Regions from separate parts of the Paenibacillus sp. EB106-06-01-XG199 genome, predicted to be linked through region 2. Evidence: riboswitches for the same ligand, from Rfam matches in the RefSeq annotation. Region 2 holds a riboswitch; the other holds the start of a gene.
What was found. A riboswitch is a leader RNA that binds a small molecule or an ion and turns the genes downstream of it on or off. The one in region 2 is predicted to bind glycine.

Region 1 (12,080 bases), on a different contig from region 2:
TTCAGTCCGCTCTGTATCGCGGATCAGAATCGGCTTCAGGTATTTGCCGGTATAGGACTCCGCAACGGTGATTAACTTCTCCGGTGTCCCTGTAGCCAGTACCGTTCCCCCGCCGCTGCCGCCTTCCGGTCCCATATCAATAACATAATCGGCCGTCTTGATCACATCGAGGTTATGTTCGATGACCAGAACGGATTCGCCGGAATCCACCAGGCGGTGCAGTACCTCCAGCAGGCGGCCGATGTCATCCACATGCAGCCCTGTTGTCGGTTCATCCAGAATGTACAATGTCTTGCCGGTACTGCGGCGGTACAGCTCGGAAGCCAGCTTCACGCGCTGCGCTTCACCCCCGGACAACGTCGTTCCCGGCTGGCCAATCTTGATGTACCCAAGACCCACATCCAGCAAGGTCTGCATTTTGCGGTGGATGCGCGGGATGTTCTGGAAGAACCCGGTTGCATCCTCTACCGTCATCTCCAGCACATCAGAGATGTTTTTGCCCTTGTATTTCACTTCCAGCGTTTCGCGGTTGTATCGTTTGCCTTTGCATACTTCGCAAGGAACATAGACATCCGGCAGGAAGTGCATTTCAATCTTGATAATTCCGTCTCCACGGCAGGCCTCGCAACGGCCGCCTTTGACGTTGAAGCTGAAGCGGCCCTTCTGGAATCCGCGCACCTTGGCTTCATTGGTTTTGGAGAACAAATCACGAATATCATCGAACACCCCGGTATAGGTAGCCGGATTGGAACGCGGCGTGCGGCCGATCGGCGATTGGTCGATCTCTATGACCTTGTCCAAATTGTCCAGACCGCGAATTTCCTTATGCAGGCCGGGACGGACCTTAACGGCCTTATTCAACTGACGGGCCAGGCTCTTATAGAGGATTTCATTAACCAGCGACGATTTGCCGGAACCGGAAACTCCAGTCACTGCAGTAAAGACGCCCAGCGGAATCTTGACATTTACGTTCTTCAGGTTATTCTCTTTGGCTCCGCGAATTTCCAGCCAGCGGTCATCGGTTGGCCGCCGTTTGGACGTAACCGGAATAAACTTGCGTCCGCTTAAGTAGTCTCCGGTCAAGGAATTCGGGTCTTTCATGATTTCCTGCGGCGTCCCTTGGGCAATAACCTGTCCGCCGTGGATACCGGCACCCGGTCCGATATCAATAATATAGTCTGCTGCCATCATCGTATCTTCATCATGCTCAACCACAATTAATGTGTTGCCGAGATCGCGCATATGCCCCAGTGTGGCGATCAGCCGGTCATTGTCCCGTTGATGCAGACCAATACTTGGCTCGTCCAGGATGTACAGAACGCCCATCAAGCTGGAGCCAATCTGCGTCGCCAATCTGATCCGCTGCGCCTCACCACCGGAGAGTGAACCTGCCGCACGGCTGAGTGTCAAATAATTCAGACCCACATTCACCAGGAAGCCAAGTCTGCTGCTAATCTCTTTCAGGATAAGATGGGCAATGGCCGTTTCCTTCTCGCTAAGCACCAGATTATCAAAGAAGTTCAAACAGTCGCCGATCGAGAGATCCGTAACATCCGCTACATTCTGCTCATTAATTGTGACCGCAAGAATTTCTTTCTTCAGCCGTTTTCCCTTGCACACATTACAAGGCTTGGCGCTCATGAAACCTTCGATAAACTCACGGATTCCATCCGATGCCGTATCACGGTAACGTCGTTCCAGATTCGGAATAATTCCTTCAAAGGCAACCAGCGCATCTTTTTTCTGGCCGAAGTCATTTTCATACCGGAACCGGATTTTCTCGCTGCCTGTGCCGTGGAGCAGCTTGTTCATGTGTTCAGGAGTCAGGCTGTTTACAGGAACATTTTGCGGAATCTTAAAGTGCTCACAGACCGATTTCAGAAACTGCGGGTAGTAGTTCGATGTGCTGCCGGTCCAGGCCAGAAATGCCCCTTCTTCAATCGATTTCTCGGAATCCGGAATTAATAGATCGGGGTCGACAACCATATTCACACCAAGCCCATCACACTCAGGACAAGCGCCGAAAGGGCTGTTGAAGGAGAACATCCGCGGTGCCAGCTCTTCAATACTAAATCCGCATACCGGACAAGCAAAATTCGAACTGAACAGAAGTTCTTCCTGGCCGATGACATCAACCAGAATCTGTCCACCCGAGAGCTTCAAGGCTGTTTCAAGTGAGTCAGTCAGACGAGTCTCCATATCATCCTTGATGACAATACGGTCAACCACGACCTCGATGGTATGCTTCTTGTTCTTCTCCAGTTGAATATCTTCAGTAACTTCCCGCAGCTCGCCATCAACGCGCACACGGACAAATCCCTGCTTGGAGATGTCCGAGAACAGCCCCTTGTGTTCACCCTTGCGCCCGGAAATAACCGGTGCCAGAATCTGCAGCCGCGTCTTCTCGGGATACTGCATAATCCGGTCCACCATCTGTTCGACGGTCTGTGATGTAATTTCGATCCCGTGATCCGGGCAATGAGGATGGCCGACCCGGGCAAATAACAGCCGCAAATAGTCATAAATCTCCGTAACCGTACCTACCGTTGAGCGCGGATTGCGGCTTGTAGTCTTCTGGTCGATCGATATTGCCGGAGATAATCCGTCAATGGAATCAACGTCCGGCTTCTCCATCTGGCCCAGGAACTGGCGGGCATACGCCGACAAGGACTCGACATAACGGCGCTGTCCCTCCGCGTAGATCGTATCGAACGCCAGCGACGATTTGCCGGAGCCGCTAAGTCCCGTAAGCACGACGAAGCGGTCCCGCGGAATCGTTACGTCAATGTTCTTGAGATTATGCGCCCTAGCGCCTTTGATTACTATATTTTCGTTCGCCAACGGTACCTCTCCTTTATATAAATCATTTAGTTCAAAACTAGTTCAAAGCCTTATTTAAAAGCCACATTTCAAAATATTTCCGATCCCTCCCAAACCCTCCCTTCCAAGGGAGGGCCCCAAGGGCTGCGCCCTCTGGACACCCGCAAGGTTGGCGAAGGAGATGGGTGGTGCTGTACTTAGCTGTTATGGTGCTCGGAGCGCTTGTCCCTACAGGGACCGCTTCAACGCCAGTGCTCCACTGGCCGGCACGCTGCATGCTGCTGCGTGCCGGGATGCTGTCCCTTCGGGATGCGCTAAAACCGAAAACCTTCAGGACGGCTGTCCCTGCGGGATGCGCTAAAACCGAAAACCTTCAGGACGGCTGTCCCTGCGGGATGCGCTAAAACTGAAAACCTTCAGAGCGGCTGTCCCTGCGGGATGCGCTAAAACCGGAAACCCGCCAAGACGGCTGTCCCTTCGGGATGCGCTAAAACTGGAAACCGCCAAGACGGCTGTCCCTTCGGGATGCGCTGACAACAGCCAACGGAGCAGTTTATCTAAAAAGAACGGCCTGGGAAGCGCCGTTCCGGTACTCGCTTAAATATTTACTCGGCACGCAGCTCCAGCAAAGCATCACGCAGCTCGGCGGCGCGCTCGAATTGCAGGTTCTTGGCGGCGTCCTTCATCTCGGCCTCCAGACGCTGCATCAGGCTTTGGCGGTCCTTCTTGCTCATCTTGCCGCCCACGCCAGTGAGATATTCGGCCTTGGATTCGGCGACCTTGGTCGCCTCGATGATTTCGCGGATTTTCTTGTTGATCGTCGTCGGGGTGATTCCATGCTTCTCATTATAGGCAATCTGGATCGCCCGGCGGCGTTCGGTTTCGCTCATAGCTTTCTCCATGGAATCCGTAATACGGTCACCATACATAATGACGCGGCCGCCAGAGTTACGGGCGGCACGGCCGATAGTCTGAATCAGTGAGCGCTCAGAACGGAGGAAACCTTCCTTGTCGGCGTCGAGAATCGCGACAAGGGATACCTCTGGCAGGTCTAGTCCTTCTCTTAATAAGTTGATACCCACGAGGACATGGAACGTACCGAGACGCAGATCACGCAGAATCGCCATCCGCTCCAGCGTCTTGATGTCAGAATGCATATATCGGACCTTGATCCCGATCTCCTTGAAGTAATCGGTCAGATCCTCGGACATTTTCTTCGTAAGTGTCGTTACCAGTACCCGTTCATCGCGTTCCACACGCTCGCGGATTTCACTGATCAGATCATCGATCTGGCCTTCTGTCGGACGCACCTCAATAATCGGATCAAGCAGACCGGTAGGGCGGATAATCTGCTGCACCATCGTATCGCAGTGTTCCATTTCGTATGGACCTGGCGTAGCGGACACATAGACAATCTGGCTTACCTTGTCTTCGAACTCCTCAAACTGAAGCGGCCGGTTATCCAGCGCTGACGGCAAGCGGAATCCATGCTCTACCAGGACGGTCTTCCGCGCACGGTCACCGTTATACATGGCCCTGATCTGCGGGAGGGTAACATGAGATTCATCAATAATAATCAGCATGTCATCCGGGAAGTAGTCCATCAAGGTATAAGGGGTTGCTCCCGGCTCACGGAAGGTGAGCGGTCCCGAATAGTTCTCAATCCCGGAGCAGAAGCCGACCTCCTTCATCATCTCGATGTCATAACGCGTCCGCTGCTCAAGCCGCTGGGCTTCCAGCAGCTTGCCTGCGTCGCGAAGAACGGCCAGCCGTTCCTCCAGTTCACGTTCAATGTTGACGATCGCTACCTTCATCGTTTCTTCCTGGGTTACAAAGTGAGATGCCGGAAAGATCGCGATATGCTCACGTTCACCGATTAATTCTCCGGTCAGCACGTCAATCTCGGTAATTCGTTCAATCTCGTCGCCGAACAGTTCTACCCGGATGGCATGTTCTCCCTGTGATGCCGGGAAGATCTCAACCACATCGCCGCGCACACGGAATGTACCGCGGACAAAATTTATGTCATTGCGCTGATACTGGATATCTACTAATCTGCTTAAGATCTGGTTGCGTGGCTTCTCCATCCCTACCCGCAGCGAGAGCAGGAGGCTTCCGTATTCCTTCGGCGAACCGAGGCCATAAATGCAAGATACGCTCGCTACAATAATGACATCACGCCGTTCAAACAATGAACTGGTCGCGGAGTGGCGCAGCTTATCTATCTCTTCATTGATGCTGGAATCTTTCTCGATGTAGGTGTCGGAGGAGGGAATGTAAGCCTCTGGCTGGTAGTAATCGTAGTAGCTGACGAAGTAATCTACCGAATTGTTCGGAAAAAACTCTTTGAATTCACTCGCCAGCTGCGCAGCAAGCGTCTTGTTGTGCGCAATTACCAGCGTGGGGCGGTTTAACTTGGAAATCACTTGTGCGACGGTGAATGTCTTACCTGTACCCGTCGCTCCCAGCAGCGTCTGGTGCTTCTTGCCCTGCCGGATGCCGTCCAATAATTCCTCAATGGCATGAGGCTGATCGCCCTGGGGTGTGTATTCGGACTCCAGTTCAAAAGTCTTCGTACTGACGACAATATCGCTCATTTGCCCGTCTCCCCTCTATCGTCTAAAATATAGTAGTATAGTATAATTGTGGCCCTAAGTACTGGCTCTCCATACAATCCTGAAAAATATGGAAGATAAGAATACTTGTTCCCGTTTATTATACAGTGTTGCCTACATTCATGCAAACCATAATATATAGAAAAGTAAGGAGTCATAACCTATGGATATCACCGCAATTATCGGCCTCCTGGCTGGACTGGCCGCTATGATCGGCGGCTTCTTTTGGGAAGGCGGCAATCTCTCCGGATTGCTGCAGCCTAATGCTGCACTAATTGTCTTTGGCGGCACATTCGCCGCTGTTCTCATCAGCTTTCCAGCATCTAAACTGCGCCATATCCCTGCTGCACTGCGCATGGCCTTCGGCAGGCATCCGGACCTGAGTGAGCAGAACGCGGAGGAGCTGATCTCCATGGCTGCTATTACCCGGCGCGGCGGTGTGCTCTTACTGGAGCAAAAAGCCGAAGAACATCCCAATCCCTTTACCCGTGAAGGATTGCTGCTGATCGTTGATGGCACAGATGCTGACGAGGTTCGCCAGATTCTGGAGCTGGACATGGATGCCAAAGAGTTAAAGTACAACGGCTACGCCAAAATTTTTGAGGCGGCCGGAGGCTACGCACCCACGATGGGGATTATCGGGACGGTCATGGGACTGATCCATGTCCTCAGCAATCTGACCGATCCTTCCAATCTGGGAGCATCCATCGCAGTCGCTTTTACAGCGACGCTTTACGGTGTAGCCAGCGCCAATCTAATATTTTTACCCATTGCCTCCAAGATCAAATCCCGCAGCCAAACCGAGCTGGCTGGCATGGAGATGCTGCTGGTCGGCATTCTGGCCCTGCAGAACGGGGATCATCCGCAGCTGGTGCGCAAGAAGCTTAGCTCCTTCACTGCGGACTCTGCCGGAAGCCGTGAGCATGAGTATGCAAGAGGGCTGCTATGAGGCAGAGAAACCGGCGTAAGCAGCACGCCGAAGGCCGGGAGAGCAATGACCGCTGGATGATCACTTATGCCGATCTCATTACACTTTTACTTATATTTTTCGTCATTATGTTCGCCATGAGCAGTCTGGACGTGCAGAAATACAAGATTGTCACCGGTTCCCTTTCGGAAACGTTCAGGAGCGGCAACCCCGTGCTTGAAGGTGGCGATGGCATTCTGGAGAGCCAACAAGAAACGGAAAACAGCGGCTCAGCAAACAGTCAGGATAATGGGACAGGAAGCGAAGCTGCAGGCACAGCCGATGCCGGAGAGGCGGCTCAGCCGCCTTCGTCACGTGAACTGGCTTTCAAGGAACAGGAAGCAAAGCTGGCCTCATTGATGGGCGTCATCACCAAATATGTTGAAGACAACAACCTCGGGGATCAGATCTTTGTTGCAGATAAACCACAGGGCATTGCCATTACGCTTAGCGACCGTTTCCTGTTCGATGCCGGCAAAGCCGAGCTGAAAGCACCTGCATTCCCTGCGCTCCGCCAGCTCTCGGGCCTGTTCCGCGGCATCGGTGCATCCATCAGCATTGAGGGGCATACCGACAATACCCCGGTGTCGGTTGGCTCACGCTATAACGACAACTGGGAGCTGTCAGGCGCACGGGCGCTCTCCATCCTGCGTTTCTTCCTCGACAATGAAGGACTGGATCCGGATACCTTCCAGTATGCAGGCTATGCCGATACCCGGCCCGCTGCCGACAATACTACGCTGCTTGGAAAACAGAAAAACCGCCGTGTCGAGCTAATCGTGCTGCGGCAGCTTCAAGACGAAGAATAATTCCGCCTTTCAGCCCGGAGAGCAGCAGATGATGAAAGGTTACATTTGCTTCTAAAGGAGTCTGAGCAGGTATGGAAACTCTAAACGCAGCATCACCTGATCCCGCCCGATTTTTAAAAAATCTGCGTCTACTAGTCTCGCTATTGGTTACCGCGTTTCTCCAGGGAATCATTACGTTCTTCGTTGGGGGCATGGCTTATTTCCTTTTACTCTCGTCGTACTCCCTTTTCTGGGGCGAACAAGCCAATGTATATCCGCTAAGCAAGCTGATTCAAATCGCCGTTCGTTTTTTGCTTGCGGGCGGCGCTTTTGCCTTGCCCTGGCTGGGAGTCTGGTGGATGCTCTACGGTCTGGCCGGCAACGGACGCATCCGCTGCTTTTTTCTGCACCTGTTTTTCGCTTATGTGCCGCTTGTGGTTATCTTTTTGCAGCTTGATCCCGTGTATTACCCGGACACAATGATCCCCAGCTCAGCCGGTGAGATGACCTTTTTTGTCTGCATGGCCATGGCAGCTGTCCTGCTGTACCCCTTTTACTCTATCGGCGTTTACTACTTTGTGCTCAGACCGGCTGCACCCCCTCGCAAAGTCTACAGATTTATCCTTCTATGCTGTTTATTCGTCATGATTGGCCTTGCACTGCTGCCCCTCTTGTGGCGGATGGCTCCACATTTTTATCCGGGACTTGCAGATTTCCCAAGCCGCTGAAAGCGCAAAAAAGACAGACTCCTCACATTAGTGCAGCTAATGCGCGAAATCCGTCTTTAATAAATTTTCCACAAAACCAATTGCTATTCCCCAACCCGTTCACGGTAAGCGGCTGCGTCCAGCAGTCCCGATACGGCGTCAGCATACTCGCCTTCGATCTCCAGTTCAAAAATCCAGCCCCCGCTGTACGGCTGATCGTTAATCAGCTCCGGGCTGTTCTCCAGTGCATCGTTAATCTTGGTAACCGTTCCCGATACCGGTGAGTATAATTCGGAAACCGTCTTCACGGATTCAATGCTGCCCACGCTGTCCCCGGCAGAAATAGCCGATCCAACTTCAGGAAATTCCACAAATACGATATCGCCTAGTAAATGCTGGGCATGGTCCGTAATCCCAACACGTATTAACCGTCCTTCGCCCTGCTGCGCCCATTCATGCTCTTCGCTGTACAGCAGGTTATCTAGCACTTCACTCATTTCAAGCCGCCTCATTTCCGAATTGGAGTTGTGAATTTAGTTATAGACTAAGTTATCGTCCTGCTCAATGTCAATATAACTGACAGGAAATAAAAATTTGTCATCTTTTTGACGTTTTTTTGTTGACAGTGCACCTCCATACCCGCTTTAATGGAGACAGCAGAAAATTATACGGTTTGCGAATGATGGCATAGGGAGAGACCGTCTCTTGAAGACGGCGCCGAAGGAGTAAGCCCTCTACGGGGTGAATCTCTCAGGCAAAAGGACCTTTGCCGGACGCATCTCTGGAGAGCATCAGGCCCTGCAATTGCAGCGTACTGGTCACCAACGGGGAAACCTGCCGGGTTCACAGCAGGGTAACTCTCAGGTACAAAGGACAGAGCGGAAGTCTATATGCGCGTGCGCATATTTGGCTTCCGCCTGTCCTTTTTTTAATGGGCAGAAACGGACTCCGTCCCTGCCGGCAAAGGAAATCCCGTTAGGCTTGCATGTAATCAGACCAAGGGAGTGAGCACATGAACGCTTTGAAAAGAACGCCTTTTTATGACCTATATTCTGCTTATGCGGAGTCCAGATGCATTGACTTCGGCGGCTGGGAGCTGCCGGTGCAGTTTACCGGAATCGTCAAGGAGCATGAGGCCGTCCGCGGACAAGCCGGACTGTTCGATGTGTCACATATGGGTGAATTCATGGTTAGCGGCAGCGGCTCGGAAGCCTTCCTGCAAAAAATGACGACCAACGATGTCAGCAAGCTGGCAGACGGTGGAGCGCAGTACACGCTGCTTCTATATCCAAACGGCGGTGTTGTCGATGATTTGCTCGTATACCGCCTCGGTGAAGAGCGTTACATGCTTGTCGTGAACGCCTCCAACATCGACAAGGACTTTCAGTGGCTGCAGCATCATCTCACCGCAGAATTCAGCGGCGTCAGCCTGAGCAATATCTCGGATGAGACTCTTCTGCTCGCCCTGCAGGGCCCGCTGGCTGAGGCCATCCTCTCCAAAGTTACAACGGCTCCCATTGCTGAGCTGAAGCCTTTCCACTTCATCGAGAACGCCGAGGTGTGCGGTGTGAACGTTCTGCTCTCCCGCACCGGATATACCGGCGAGGACGGATTCGAGCTCTACGCGCCGCCGGATACGGCGGCTGCGCTGTGGAACGGCCTGCTGGAAGCGGGGGCTCCGCACGGCCTGACACCGGCCGGTCTTGGCGCACGCGACACGCTGCGCTTTGAAGCCAAGCTGCCGCTGTACGGCCAGGAGCTGTCGGCGGATATTACGCCGCTGGAAGCAGGCGTGCAGTTCTTCGTGAAGCTGGATAAAGAAGATTTCATCGGCCGTGATGCGCTGCTGAAGCAGAAGGCTGACGGTCTGCCCCGCCGCCTCGTCGGTCTGGAAATGATCGACCGCGGCATTCCGCGTTCCCACTACCCTGTATACGGGAATGGAGTAAAGATCGGTGAAGTGACTACCGGAACACAGTCTCCAACACTCAAACGCAATCTCGGACTTGCGCTGCTGGATGCAGCTTACAGTGAAATAGGTACAGAGGTAAACATAGAGATCCGCGGCAAGCAGCTCAAGGCTGTCGTGGTCAAAGCGCCATTCTACAAAAAGAGCCAGGGAGTGAAGCCGCAATGAAGCACCGTTATCTGCCAATGACTGAACAAGACCGCCACGAAATGATGGAAGCAGTCGGAATTCAGTCCATGGAGGAGCTGTTCTCCGATATCCCCGAGGCCGTCCGTTATCAGGGAACTATGCCGATGTCGGAGGCACTGGATGAATACGCCTTGCTGCGCCATATGAAAGAGCTGGCCGACAAAAATGCCAATTTCGATACCCACGCCAGCTTCCTCGGCGCCGGCCTCTATGACCATCATATCCCGGTCGTTATCAATCATGTCATCTCCCGTTCGGAATTCTACACTGCTTATACTCCTTACCAGCCGGAAATCAGCCAAGGCGAGCTGCAGGCGATCTTTGAATTCCAGTCCTACATTTGTGAGCTGACCGGCATGAAGGTGGCCAACGCCAGCATGTACGATGGCGCTACGGCTTTCTCAGAAGCGGCAGTACTTGCAGCTGGTGCCACCAAACGCAAAAAGCTGATTGTCTCCCGAACTGTTCATCCGGAGGCCCGCCAGGTGTTGCGCACTTCGGCAGGTGCCTGGGGCCTCGATGTCGTAGAGATTGACTATAAAGACGGTGTAACCGACCAAGCGAAGCTTGCCGCAGCCATCAACGGCGACACGGCGGCTGTCCTGGTGCAGTCACCGAACTTCTTCGGCGCGATAGAAGATCTCGGTGCCATCGAGCCGCTGATTCACGGCGTCAAAGGTCTGTTCATTGTCAGCGCCAACCCGCTGGCGCTCGGCGTGCTGGAAACGCCGGGCAAGCTCGGCGCCGACATCGTCGTCGGTGACGCGCAGCCGCTGGGCATTCCGGCTTCGCTGGGCGGACCAACCTGCGGATTCTTCGCCGTAGCGGAGCATCTGATGCGCCGCATGCCGGGCCGGATTGTCGGCCAGACCGTTGACCGGAACGGCAAACGCGGCTTCGTGCTGACGCTGCAAGCCCGCGAGCAGCATATCCGCCGTGAAAAAGCCACTTCGAACATTTGCTCTAACCAGGCGCTGCTGGCGCTGTGCGCTTCCGTCTATTTGTCCGTGATGGGCAAAGAAGGCATGCGCGAGGTTGGCGGGCTGAACATCCGCAAGAGCCACTATGCCGCCGGCAAACTTGGTGAAATAAACGGTGCTGCAGCTGCGTTCTCAGCTCCTTACTTTAACGAATTCGTCCTGAAGCTTCCGAAAGGAAGTGAAGTCAGCGAGATTAATTCCAAGCTCATTAAAGCAGGTTATCTCGGCGGTTACGATCTGGGCCGTGATTATCCGGAGCTTGCCGGACATATGCTGGTTGCCGTCACGGAGAAAAGAAGCAAAACCGAAATTGACCAATTCGCCAGCGCACTGGAGGGCTGTTTATGAAACCGGAACAAAGTCTGATCTTTGAGCTTAGCCGTCCCGGCCGCTCGGCCTACTCCCTGCCGCAGTGTGATGTTCCGCAGGACGAGAACCTTGATGCACTGATCCCTGCAGGACTTCTCCGCAGCGAGCCGGCCGTGCTGCCGGAAGTATCCGAAGTGGATGTCATCCGCCACTACACCGCGCTGTCCCGCCGCAACTTCGGCGTTGACAACGGATTCTATCCGCTCGGCTCCTGCACGATGAAATACAATCCGAAGATCAACGAAGATGTTGCCCGTTTCACGGGACTGGCAAAGATTCATCCTTACCAGCCGGAAGAAAGCATTCAGGGTGCTCTGGAACTGATGTACACCCTGCAAAATGATCTTTCCGCTTTGACCGGAATGGATGCCGTCTCCCTGCAGCCTGCCGCAGGCGCACATGGTGAATGGACCGGCCTGATGATGATCCGCGCCTACCATGAGAGCCGCGGCGAAACCCGCACGAAGGTGATTGTGCCGGACTCCTCGCATGGCACCAACCCGGCCAGCGCCGCAGCAGCCGGACTTGATACGGTGACGATTCCTTCCAATACTAAAGGAATGGTTGATCTTGAAGCGCTGAAGGCAGCTGTCGGCAGCGATACCGCCGCGCTGATGCTGACCAACCCCAGCACACTCGGCCTGTTCGAAACGCAGATTGTGGAGATTGCCGCAAT
Region 2 (12,080 bases):
TTCGCCCACAAATACCAGCGCCTCGTCCGTGTTCGATACTGCAGCCGCTTCTCCGTGATCATGGGCATGAGCAGCCAGTATAGCGTTGCGGTCATCCTCGCTCATTTTCTCCATTTCCTTCAGTACAAAATCCGGGATTTCCCCATCCCCAGGCATAAGTTCATCGGGATGCCCTCCAGGAGGTGTGACCCCCATTCCGGCAGACCGTACGTCGGCAATATCCTCAATCCCCTGGAGCTGTGCCTCGCGGCCGTTTTTCGTAAACCCGCCCATCATTTCCAGTTCAGTCGTCACACCGAATTTCAGTGCGTCACGCAGGCCCTCTACGGAAGTGTGAACGTGGGCATCGATCAGACCCGGCAATAAAGTCCCTCCTTTCGCATCAATGGTGACCGCATGTGCCGGTACTTCACCGCCTACCGATAGGATCTGTTCGCCTTCAATCAGGACCGTCGTGGCTCTGATCACGTTCTCGCCGTCAAATATGCGCGCATTGGTGATTGCTGTAATCATTGTGATACCTCCTATAATGGGATAGTGTTTGTTATTGATTGAAATATAACAGTTAGACTTCTAACTGTCAATCATAAAATTAAATGAAGTCTAACCATTTGAATTTGACAATTAAGGGACCGAAAATTAAGATGTTCTTATAATTAGAATTCAAACTATAGCAAGGGAGTCCGGCACAGGATGACGAAGCAAGCTTTGCTTACCCCCTACTCCGATTTAATCCGGGAGATTGGATTGAAAATCAGAGGTATGGCCAATGTCAGATTATCGGAACTGGGACTGAATGCGCAGCAAGGACAGATGATGGGCTATATTTTTGAACATCAGGACAAAGGTGTGATCCAGAAGGATTTGGCCGAGCGTTTCAACCGTAAGGGAGCCACCATCACCAGCATGCTTCAGGGGTTGGAGAAAAAAGGGTATATCAAGCGGGTGATTCCGGAAGATAATGAACGGCAGAAAAAAATATATTTATTGCAAAAAGGGGCCGACCTCGTCGAAGAATTCCACGATATATTCATGGAAGTAGAACGATGTGTTACCCAGGGCCTTACCGAAGAAGAAAGCGCGGCCTTCTTGAAGTTATTAATCAAAGTGAAAGAGACCTTGTAGCAAGACAAAGCCACTCCTGCCCATGTGAGTGGTTTTTTTACAAAAACCTTCTTCTATGCATCAAGGTAATTTGCGCTGCTATGTATTCAGAGTTATATTGGATGCCCTCCTTAATCCACCACATAATAATCCCCAGCAGTGATGATACCACAATATCGACTGAGACTACCTCCTTTGTGGAATCTATTCTTCTCGCGTTTCTTCGTGTTTCTATCGTATTTTTCAATAGGTTGGACAAGTGATTTTTGAAGCCTTTATGCTCAACGAATACAGCAAAGATCTTCCGGTATTCATAAAAATAATTTAAGAATGTAACCAACTGCTCCTGTTCGTTGCTGCTCTTCACTTGTAATAGCGGTTCAACTTTCATGGACAGGTCATCAAAGATTTCATGTACGATCTGGCGCAACAAATCGTTAATATCCTCATAATGCAAATAAAACGTTGCCCGATTCAGTTCTGCCCGGCTGGCGATTTTTTGGACGGTCAGCTGCGAAATATCCGGGTTTTCTTCCAATAATGAAAAGACGGCAGTCTTCAGCATCTTTTTCGAGCGAATGACTCGTGGATCTACTCTCTTTTGTGCAGACATTTCATCCCTCGATTATCGTTTATTTGTCACTTCATCTACTAATCCACCCGTTCTGTCGATTAGTCAACATTTTCAATAAAATTGTAAATAGGAATAATTCTTAATTACTGATATGATTCATTTTATTGACACTGTGTCGAAAAAGCAATGAAGAGGGGATTACACTGTGCAAGAAGACATTAAGAAAATAAATAAAGGAATCTTACTAACCATCTTAATTTTGGGTTGTTTCTTATCCACACTCAATCAGACGTTATTAAATGTCGCCTTAAGTAATTTAATGGATGTATTTCATGTCACGGCAACGACCGTACAATGGATTTCAACGGGCTTTATGCTGGTTAACGGGATATTAATTCCGATTACAGCCTATTTAATGAAGCGCTTTACAACGCGGCAATTATTTCTAAGCGCCATGTTATTTCTATTAATGGGCTCAATCATTTGTGCAGCGGCACCAAGCTTTATTGTGCTCTTAATAGGACGTATGATCCAAGCGGCCGGCGCAGGCATTATTATGCCGCTCATGATGAGTGTTGTGCTCGCTATCTTCCCTATTGAGAAACGCGGCAGCACTATGGGGCTGCTTGGACTGGCGATGATTTTCGCTCCTGCCATTGGACCGACGCTCTCGGGATTTATCGTCGAATATCATTCTTGGCGCTGGTTATTTATTGGCCTCATCCCCCTTGTCGTCATTGTCATAGTGCTGGCCTTCAAATATTTAGTGAATGTATCCGAAACGTCTAAGTCGAAGCTCGATGTAGTGAGCGTTCTTTTATCAACCATCGGATTTGGCTTAATCTTATACGGCTTCAGCAGCGCAGGCAGTAAAGGCTGGGACGATGCACTAGTGATCCTCTCCATAGGGATTGGGATCGTTGTAACGGCCCTATTCTGTATTCGGCAGATCAAGTCCGATGACCCGCTGTTAAACCTGTCTGTCTTCAAAAATAAAATCTTTACCTTAACGTCTCTAATTAACGTGCTAGTCACGATGATGATGTACGCAGATATGATTCTATTGCCTATTTATCTGCAGAATGGCCGTGGATTCACAGCATTTGATGCAGGGCTTCTATTATTGCCGGGTGCGCTTGTAAATGCTTTGATGTCACCCGTCACCGGTAAATTATACGACCGTTTCGGTGCGAAGCCATTGTTCATCATCGGTTTACTGTTTGTTATTCCATCCATGTGGGCGGTAACAGATTTATCTGAATCGACAACGTATATGTATTTAATGATTCGTACGATCTGCCTGCGAATTGGATTAAGCTTCATTACCATGCCACTTAATACGGCGGGACTAAATGCGCTGCCCAAGCAACTCGGTACACATGGTACAGCAGTGAATAATACCGTCCGCCAAATTGCCGGGGCGATTGGTACGGCTGTCGTGATTACAATTTATACAGTGCAGGCAACAAGCCATGCAGCTACAGTGATCCAGCAGAATCCTTCTACTACTGCTGAGCTCCTTAAATCCCTTACATCGATTTTAGGGGCAAGTGACGCCTATTACTTCATGATGATTTTATCCATTGCCGCATTTGTTATCACATTATTTATGCCTACGAAAAAGAAGATCATAATTGAAAAAAAAGCAAACGCAGTCAGCAAGGAAGAACCTCTGTTGTAACACGCATGAGCTAGCAATATTAAGTATATGAAGAAGAAAAGCCACTCTTTATGCGGAGTGGCTTTTCTTTTATTATGTTCGCAAACCAAAAATACGCATAGCGCATTCGACTGTGAATTGAGTTAATCCGTCATGCAAATCAAGATAAATTAATCCTGCAGTTCCATTTACGGCTTGTCTCTCCGGTAAATATCAATGCTTTTATACCCTTCACTCAGAATCCTCTTCATTTCCGCCCGCCGTTTTTCTCTAGTCTCCTCTTGTACGGCGCTGTATACATAACGGGCCCAATCCTTTCGGTAGCCGGGCGTAAGGGACTGGTAAAAATCCAGTGTCTCCGCACTATCCGTCAGATCTTGCTCCACAGCGGGGATCATAGAGGTGTAATCGTCCACACGTTGACTTGGCTTTGAGGATGCTTCCTTGTTCTTCCGCGCCTCCTCTTTGAATCCAACTACGGTAAACACATCATTTAAGCCCACCATACGTGCAAACTTCAGGTTGCCCGTGCCAATATAACCGTCCTCATCGGCTCCTACCCCTTCAAAAAGACTGTCTCTGTGAATATAGGTCGGATAAACCTTATTCCCCTTTTTGGGATAAGCGGCGAACAAATAGCCGCCTGTATTTAAATAGTTGTGATCAATCACTTTCTGGACGAGATTCTGTAGCGATTCCATATTGAGCACATAAGCAAAAATCAGATCATAACTGCTGGCTGTTAATTCAGTGTCATGCTCTGCTAATCCCGCTAAACTGTCGTCATCCTCTGGTCTGTACAATACAGCAACCTTTTTGAATTTGTGCATATTTAGCTTTTCTACAATTGTTTTAGCCATGTACGGACCCCCGTTATATGTTGTCTTTATCATAAAACAGCCCCCAAGATCCCTAAAACGTGGGATTGGAGGCTACTTGTGAGAAAATGTTCTTTGCTTTAAAACTTGAACGTTAGCTGTTAACAACTATCACTTCGCGCTGCGGTCCACGAGTTTATGAGGATCAACTTTATTGTCCATTAATAGCGGGGTCTTTGCACCTTTAGCAATTTGATCCCAGGCTACCACTTTAAAGTTTTGGTTAAGCTCTTTGCCATTGTTAATGTTGGAATCATCCTGTGCGATGAAAATGCCATAAGGGAACTGTTCGCCCAGTCCGAACCCGAGTACATCAATACCATCAGTCACTGAGGTGCCATCGGTCAATGCGCCATCGGCGATATTAAAGCTAGTGAGGTAAGCGTTATTGCCTTCACGGTCATATATCGCGTAGCTGTCACTGCCTTGGCTGGAGGCGATTAAATAACCGTTGCCGTCGGCACCGTAATAGAGAGTCAACCCTTCAATATCATCCTGCAATCGGCGTCCGTCCGCAATATCGACAGTGGATAGAGGTTTTGTGCCGCTGTCAGGCTCTGCATTATATTTGTATATCGCGTAATCCTCTTCCGCTATATACATCATGCCATACTCATCATCGGCTACCATTCCTTCTGATTGCGTAGAAAGCTTAAACTCGCGAACGAGCTTACCTGAAACTTTGCCCTTCCCGTTCTCAGTCAGCTCATATTGCTCAAATTCGCCTGCTTTACCCAGAACCAGAGCGTAATACTTATCCGATTTCAGGCTATGGTAAAGGCTGAAGCCGTATACCTCTTCCATCTTCGCTTTAATGGGCTCTGCTGCGATGTCAGTCAACTTCCCGGTTGCCCCATCCATGGCAAAAATATCGATCGTGTTCGTAGAACGGTTCGTCGCGCCAACAATATCTACTTTTTTATCGCCAAGCAGAAAATTATAACGTATATCAATATTATTCATTTTTCCTACTTTATAATTCTGAAGCTCTTTGCCGTTCAAATCATAGACGAGAATGCCTCCGCCTTTGTTCGTTGCAATGATTTTGGAATTCGCCGGGTTCGCAGAATCGAGCCAAATGGCCGGGTCATCGGCTGCATCCTCGCCATCTTCAACGGCTGCCGTCTCCACCTGGGCGGTTACCGGATACGGGGTGATGATATCCGCGGAATTGATGAACTTTGCATTTTCCGCCAGAATTGCTTGAAGCAGCTTGGAAGGAATGTACATCGTGCCATCGACTAATTTGACCTCCGCTGGAAGCTCGCCTGCTTTACCCGCTAGACGATATTCCTTATCGCCTGCCGTGAACGTGCCTGCGAATCCGTTCTTCAGCTTGACCAGTGCCGACTTATCGTCGCTATCCCAAGTGATAGTTGCTCCGATCCCATCCATATGCTTGCGCAGAGGTTCATATCCTTTTAGGTCTGAGGCGGATGCTGCATTAGTTGTTGCGGCAGGAAGTAGAGCGCCTGCAAGGAGTAGCGTAGATAGTACAGTTTCCCATGTTTTCATTGATGTTCAATGTTCCCCTCTATTGTTAGTAATTGCTTAACTATAGAAGATGAGTGTAAAAGACGTATTAACGGACAACTAGGCCTTTGTAAAATTTACAATGTAAATTCAAGATAGTATTTGATTATTTCTCAGCAGGGAATTTGCTCATATGATATAGGATACGACATTTATGATAATCTGGGAAATGAGTTAAACTCGATTGCGAGGGACACTGTTGCAATTACCCAGGATACTACTTCTGAAGATTTATTGTTCGGGACGACTCACCCGGCCGGAGCATATAAATTGGATCTATTAAAAGAGCGACCTCGGTCAGGCATCCATGGGATGTGATTCTGTACTGATTATTTTGCTGCTTCTTTCCCGCTTTCTCCGATTCGCCGAATACAAAACAAATAATAAAATAAACCATAACGGCGTCAATAATAAGGCCGGACGTGTTTCTTCAGCAAACAGCATAATAATGAGTATGATTGCAAACAACGCTAAGACTACATAATTAATAAATGGGGTGAACGGGGCTTTGAATTTTGACTTCGCCTGCAATTCGGGCTTTGTTTTCTTATACCGCACATGGCAGATCAGGACGATACCCCAAACCCAAATGAAACAAATGGCACTGATGGTTGTCACGATCCCAAAAGCAGTCTCCGGAATCAGCTTACTCAAAAGAGCTCCCACGGATAACACAAGCGTGGAGATGAAGAGCGCATTGCTAGGGACGTGATTTCGATTCAGCTTTGCAAAATTAGCTGGAGCCTGTTCATTCCTGCTTAAATTATATAGAATCCGGCTTGTTGAGAACATTCCGCTGTTACAGGCAGACGCGGCTGAAGTTAATACGACAAAGTTAATAATTCCAGCAGCAATCGGTATCCCGACTAAACTAAACGTTTTAACAAAAGGACTTTCTGCCGGATTTAGTTCTGTCCATGCGTTGATGGATAATAAGGCAATAATGGCACCCACGTAGAAAAATAGAATTCTCAAAGGGATTTTATTAATCGCTGATGGGATGGTTTTTTCTGGATTAGATGTTTCTGCTGCCGATACCCCCACCAATTCCACACCTACAAAGGCAAACACAACCATTTGAAAGGAAAGTAAGAACCCTGAAATCCCGTTCGGGAATACTCCCCCATGCGCCCAAATATTACTGACAGTAACCGTTCCGTTAGCTGTTTTGAATCCAATCACGAGCAGGATTGCCCCGATAACAATCAACGCGAGAATAGTCACTACCTTGATTAATGCAAACCAAAACTCTAATTCGCCAAAACTTTTTACAGTTAATAAATTGAGCCCTAATAAAATGATCAAACAAATGACGGCAGGAATCCATTGCGGGATATCAAACCAATATTGTACATATACGCCAACAGCTATAATATCCGCCATAGCCGTCATGATCCAACAAAACCAATAGGTCCATCCGGTTACAAATGCTGCGCGCGGTCCAAGATAATCTTCGGCGATGTCTGTAAAAGATTGATAACCCGCTTTTGACAACAGAAGTTCTCCCAACGCCCTCATAACAAAAAACACGGCAATACCGACGATTAAATAAGCAAAGATGATGGATGGTCCTGCGAGTTGTATAGCTTTACCTGATCCTAAAAACAATCCGGTCCCGATGGTCCCCCCAATTGCAATGAGCTGAACATGCCGATTCTCTAAATCTCTCTTTAGTTCTTGTGGTGCCATGTGAAACTCCCCCCTCTAAATTTAATAATTCTTTGTGAAATAATGAACAAGTAAAAATGACAATAAAAAAGAGACTGGATGCGCTCCAATCTCACGGTCATAAGAATATTAAATAAAATACACTCATTATTCTGACGATTATCAGAATAACAAATGAAATATCCAGTACTCTTCTGTCCTTTTGCCTGAGATTGTGAACCCTTCGGCGCCGGGGAATCCCCACGGTCTCTCCAGAAGCTGCTCCTGCTATAGTGTGATCCATAGCATTCATAGCTTAGAAATTATTTGATTATAGGATCATAACTTCTTTTAAATATTTTTCAATACTAATCATAGTCAAAAGTTTTGTCAATAACATTAATTACCACCGTGCTTCGCCAAAATAATTATGATAGGGCTTGAACGTTGCCAGTACTTCGTCTACCTTGCCCATTCGTTCCTCCAGGCTTCCCCGAAGCGTGATGTACGGAATCCGCCGCGCCTTCAAATCCGCAATAATTTGCTTATGGAAAATATGCCGCTTCTGATTCCCGCTGCGGTCCCATGTATCCTCGTAAGGAATATCGTCTTCACACAGGAAAAAAAGGTCATACCGCTGTGCATTTTCCAGGGCGATCCGGGTTAAGCGTTCAGGGGCCCGGCCGTGGTAATCCAGGGCAAACATATAAGTGGTGATCGCATTGGTATCGACAAAAAGATATTTATCCGCTTGCAGTAAAGCCCGCTCTTCCCGCTCCATATGGCCGACAGCAATTTCATCGAACGCCTCCAAGCCAATTCGGCGGTCCACCTGATGCTCCGTCCAATAATCGCGCCCGTATTCGCTCGCATAGGTTGTACGATACCGCCGGGCCAACGCTTCGGTGATCGTGGATTTGCCGGTAGACATCGCTCCCACAAAAACCACTTTTGTTATTAAATCCCGATATACGCTATCGCTCACATATTCCCGGTACTTGTAAGGATCCGAACGGACCATAGTAGCTGAAATCGGTACCTGCCCGCGGGCTTGATCCACCCTCCGGTCTACTGCGCCCAAAGCGATGCTCATATGCTCTCCGTAAAACTCGCTGGAGTAGAAATGTGTCACTTGCTCGCCTTTCAGTAACCCCAGAATATATTGCTCTTCCCTTATCTCATGCTCCCGGTTGTTAGAATACCCATCGGGACCGTCCCAGGCTTCAATCACCCGTACCGCCGGGTAGAGCTTGCGAATCCAGTTGGCCCGGATATGCAGCGGGATCGGGGTCACCGTCGTCTCATAGATCACTACAATCAGTTCATCGACCTCTTGCAGCGCCGTCTCGAACATAAACTGATGCCCTTTATGCAGCGGGGCAAACTTCCCGAGCGTCAAGCCAAGTCTCTTCATGCTGATACCTCCCTAGCTCCCTTGTTCCAATTGTAGTAGCCGTATACAGCGTTAACCAGATACGCACTCCACATGACGATCATCAGCAGGCCTTCACCGCTCCCCTCCAGCATTCGAATCACCCACAGCAGCACCGTGAACATATTGAGGACCATATAGACCAGCCATTGTTCCTTGAATCTTCGAACCATTAAAAGCGTGGCGACAACGGATAACACCGTCGTAATCGCATCAATATAAGGCGAATTCTGCCCCGGTATGAACGATAGACCCAGGCCCAGCAACAGGCTGCCTAATACGCAGAACGCCCCCACAAGGAGCAGACGCTTGAGCTCCAGCTGACGCATGGACAGCTTGCCGTTAGTCTGGTTATTTTTCCACATGTAGAAGCCAACCACATTCATAGGAACAAAGAAAAGCAGATTTAGCATAACCTCTCCAAACAAACCGTTGACGTAAGCCAAGTATGCATAACCAACGGTATTGTACATCCCAAACACATAACTCATCAGATTTCCCTTCGCCGCGAGCACCACGCACAGCACCCCGGTGATAAAGACCGTAAATCCGAATAAAGAATCCTTAGAAATCACCGTAAATCCAACAGCAATTGAGGTAAACAAAACCAGCCAGGTCAATTCAAACAGGTTCCAGCCGCCCCATGATTTATTCACTTGCATCCCCTCTGCTTTCATCCGATTTGTGCACCATAAGGTTAGTTCGTTCTTACTTTCAATTTGATAATAACATATTGTTAATATCATTGAAAGCAAAAAATGTACACTTGATGAATCGAATGATCCAAAGAGAGGCTTCGTGCCTTGTGGCCGCTAATGTAACTGATAAGTTAATTCGTTTAACCACGCGGTCATTGAGGAGATTTTAAACCACAAGTTATAATTCAAGGGACTAGTCGAACTGATAAAAATTGGAGGGTATTCAAATGAATATTGAGATCGGAAAAAAAATCAAAACCCTACGTTTACAAAAAGGAATGACTCAGGAAGAGCTTGCAACAAAATTGAATATGTCATCCCAAGCCATATCCAAGTGGGAAAACAACGTAACCATGCCAGATATTCAAATTCTCCCTGAGTTATCTGTGATTTTAGGGGTTACAATTGATGAGCTATTTGCATTATCTGATGACACACATCTAGAGCGTATTGAAAATATGATTAGTACCGAACATTTTATTTCCAAAGATGATTTTAATTATGCTGAACAATTTCTCAAAGAAAGGCTAACTAATGACGAAAATAAGGCCCCATGTCTCACATTGCTGGCTCAGTTACACATTCATCGTTCAGAGGAGCACCGTGAATTAGCTTCCCATTATGCCAAGGAGGCCCTGTTATTAGATCCACATAAAAAAAGTAATCATAATGCTTTACGGGATGCGGAGAATGGAGTCATTTTTGACTGGAACTATTCAAATCACCATAAACTTATAGAGTATTATAAAAATTTCGTGCCAAAACATCCAGATTACTGGCAGGGTTATGTATGGCTTATGAACCACTTACTTGCAGATGGCAGATGCGCTGAAGCTAAAGAAACTCTAGAAGGATTGAACAAAATCCATCCAGGTTATTTATATCAATTATATGGAGGACTGATCTGCAAGGAAGAAGGCAACCTTTCTCAGGCATTAGTTCTTTGGGAGCAGATGACGGATCTGTATCCTGATGAATGGCGAACGTGGTCCTTTAGGGGAGACTGCATGGCGAAACTGTGCAAATACGACGAAGCCATCGAATATTACACCAAAGGATACGAACTACAACCCAATCCCAAATATATAGATGCATTGATAGCAATTTCACATATATATGAGATTCAAGGAGAATATGATAAAGCTATTGAGAAGCTTCAAGAAATCATCGAACAATTGGAAAGTAATTGGGAAATCACAGAGGGTAAGGCAGTTGATTTTTATGCAAGAGAAATAGAATATTTCAAGAAGCTGTAAGTAAAGTGGCATAAACGACTAGCCCATCAATTACACCGCTTCCCCTGCTATATTATGGGGTGGATTTCAGTTCTGTTCACGAAAAGCCAATCAATGGAGCACGCTCCATTGATTGGCTAATTCGGTGTCCCGTGATCACAGCTTCCAATGGCAGGTCATCTTTAAGTTGCCCCCGCGCAGCTCCGCGGTCAGCGTACCGTTCATCTTGTCCATTAGACTTTTGGCGATAGAAAGACCAAGTCCCGATCCTTGGCCGGATCGGGTGCGGTCGACCGTGTAGAAGCGGTCAAATAGCAGCCTCACATCAATATCGGATAATTCCTTCGCTTCGTTAATGATCGTGAACTCGGCAATCTCAGGCTGTTGCTGGAAGCAAATTTTTACATGACCGGTCGCATGCTTGATAGTATTGGTAAGCAAATTCTCAATAACCCTCCGCACGGCTGATTCGTCGGCATATACGGCTACCTCTCCCTCCGGCATCCGGATATCCGGCGTAATATCCCGTTCGTTAAACCGGTCGTAGAAACCGACCAGAATGTCTGACAAGAGGACAGTCATTCCGATCCGCTCGGTCTTAAGCTGATAATCGGAAGATTCGATTAGGGATAACTCGAAGAAATCGTTCAATAGAGCTTGCAGCCGTTTTGTACGATTCTTAACGATGGTGAGGTATTCGTGCTTCTCCTCAGGCGTAATAGGCTCCGCTTCCAGCAGTTGAATATAGCCAAATATGGAGGTGAGCGGAGTACGGATATCATGGGAAATGTTCGCAATCGCCTGCCGCAGCTCATTCTCGGTTCGTCTTCTGCGGGCCTCCGCGTCGACTACGAGATCGGACTGGCGGTTAATTTGACCTGCAAGCGTTTCGAGCCTATGGTCGAATAGAGTCACGTCTATTTTTTTACCGGTTGTCCGTTCATTATAGTGACGCAGCTGCTCTGTCATCCGCCCCAGCTCCCGCCTCATCAGCAGCAGATGGGTAAGCAGGAGAGCCGCCACCGTAACCGATATGAGCGTTATGATAAGCAAGACTCTCCCGCCCCTCTCATTATTATTTAATTTCTTTTCTGCGGAACACGAGAATACCGAGTAGCGCGGATACGACAATCGTCAGCACTGGCACGAGCAGGAGCGCTGGCAGATCGCCGCTGGCAATACTGGGCTTGCCGATATCGTTCATCAGCTTGAAGATAGAATAATCATACACTGTAGTAAAGAAAGGGATGTACTCACCTAAGCCCCCCAAAATCGTATCAATCATTAGGAAGAAAATCATCGAGAAGCCGATCGTTTTA

Region 1: it holds a riboswitch for glycine, as region 2 does, so the genes downstream of both, gcvT (glycine cleavage system aminomethyltransferase GcvT) here and AC3WT9_RS21960 (amino acid permease) in region 2, are expected to answer to the same signal.

What each region holds. Positions count from the first base shown of each region.
Region 1 is NZ_JBYTDQ010000009.1:182,416-194,495, reverse strand. Features, by position in the region: gene uvrA (excinuclease ABC subunit UvrA) at 1-2,841, opposite strand, end outside; gene AC3WT9_RS27690 (hypothetical protein) at 3,009-3,224, shown strand; gene uvrB (excinuclease ABC subunit UvrB) at 3,426-5,417, opposite strand; gene AC3WT9_RS27680 (flagellar motor protein) at 5,599-6,384, shown strand; gene AC3WT9_RS27675 (flagellar motor protein MotB) at 6,381-7,211, shown strand; gene AC3WT9_RS27670 (hypothetical protein) at 7,283-7,918, shown strand; gene gcvH (glycine cleavage system protein GcvH) at 8,002-8,394, opposite strand; glycine riboswitch at 8,577-8,673, shown strand; gene gcvT (glycine cleavage system aminomethyltransferase GcvT) at 8,910-10,034, shown strand; gene gcvPA (aminomethyl-transferring glycine dehydrogenase subunit GcvPA) at 10,031-11,383, shown strand; gene gcvPB (aminomethyl-transferring glycine dehydrogenase subunit GcvPB) at 11,380-12,080, shown strand, end outside.
Region 2 is NZ_JBYTDQ010000006.1:160,644-172,723, reverse strand. Features, by position in the region: gene AC3WT9_RS21990 (amidohydrolase family protein) at 1-513, opposite strand, end outside; gene AC3WT9_RS21985 (MarR family winged helix-turn-helix transcriptional regulator) at 694-1,125, shown strand; gene AC3WT9_RS21980 (TetR/AcrR family transcriptional regulator) at 1,163-1,717, opposite strand; gene AC3WT9_RS21975 (DHA2 family efflux MFS transporter permease subunit) at 1,884-3,359, shown strand; gene AC3WT9_RS21970 (YdeI/OmpD-associated family protein) at 3,527-4,198, opposite strand; gene AC3WT9_RS21965 (phytase) at 4,328-5,731, opposite strand; gene AC3WT9_RS21960 (amino acid permease) at 6,047-7,438, opposite strand; glycine riboswitch at 7,602-7,682, opposite strand; gene AC3WT9_RS21955 (AAA family ATPase) at 7,800-8,810, opposite strand; gene pnuC (nicotinamide riboside transporter PnuC) at 8,807-9,484, opposite strand; gene AC3WT9_RS21945 (helix-turn-helix domain-containing protein) at 9,754-10,782, shown strand; gene AC3WT9_RS21940 (sensor histidine kinase) at 10,918-11,814, opposite strand; gene AC3WT9_RS21935 (ABC transporter permease) at 11,837-12,080, opposite strand, start outside.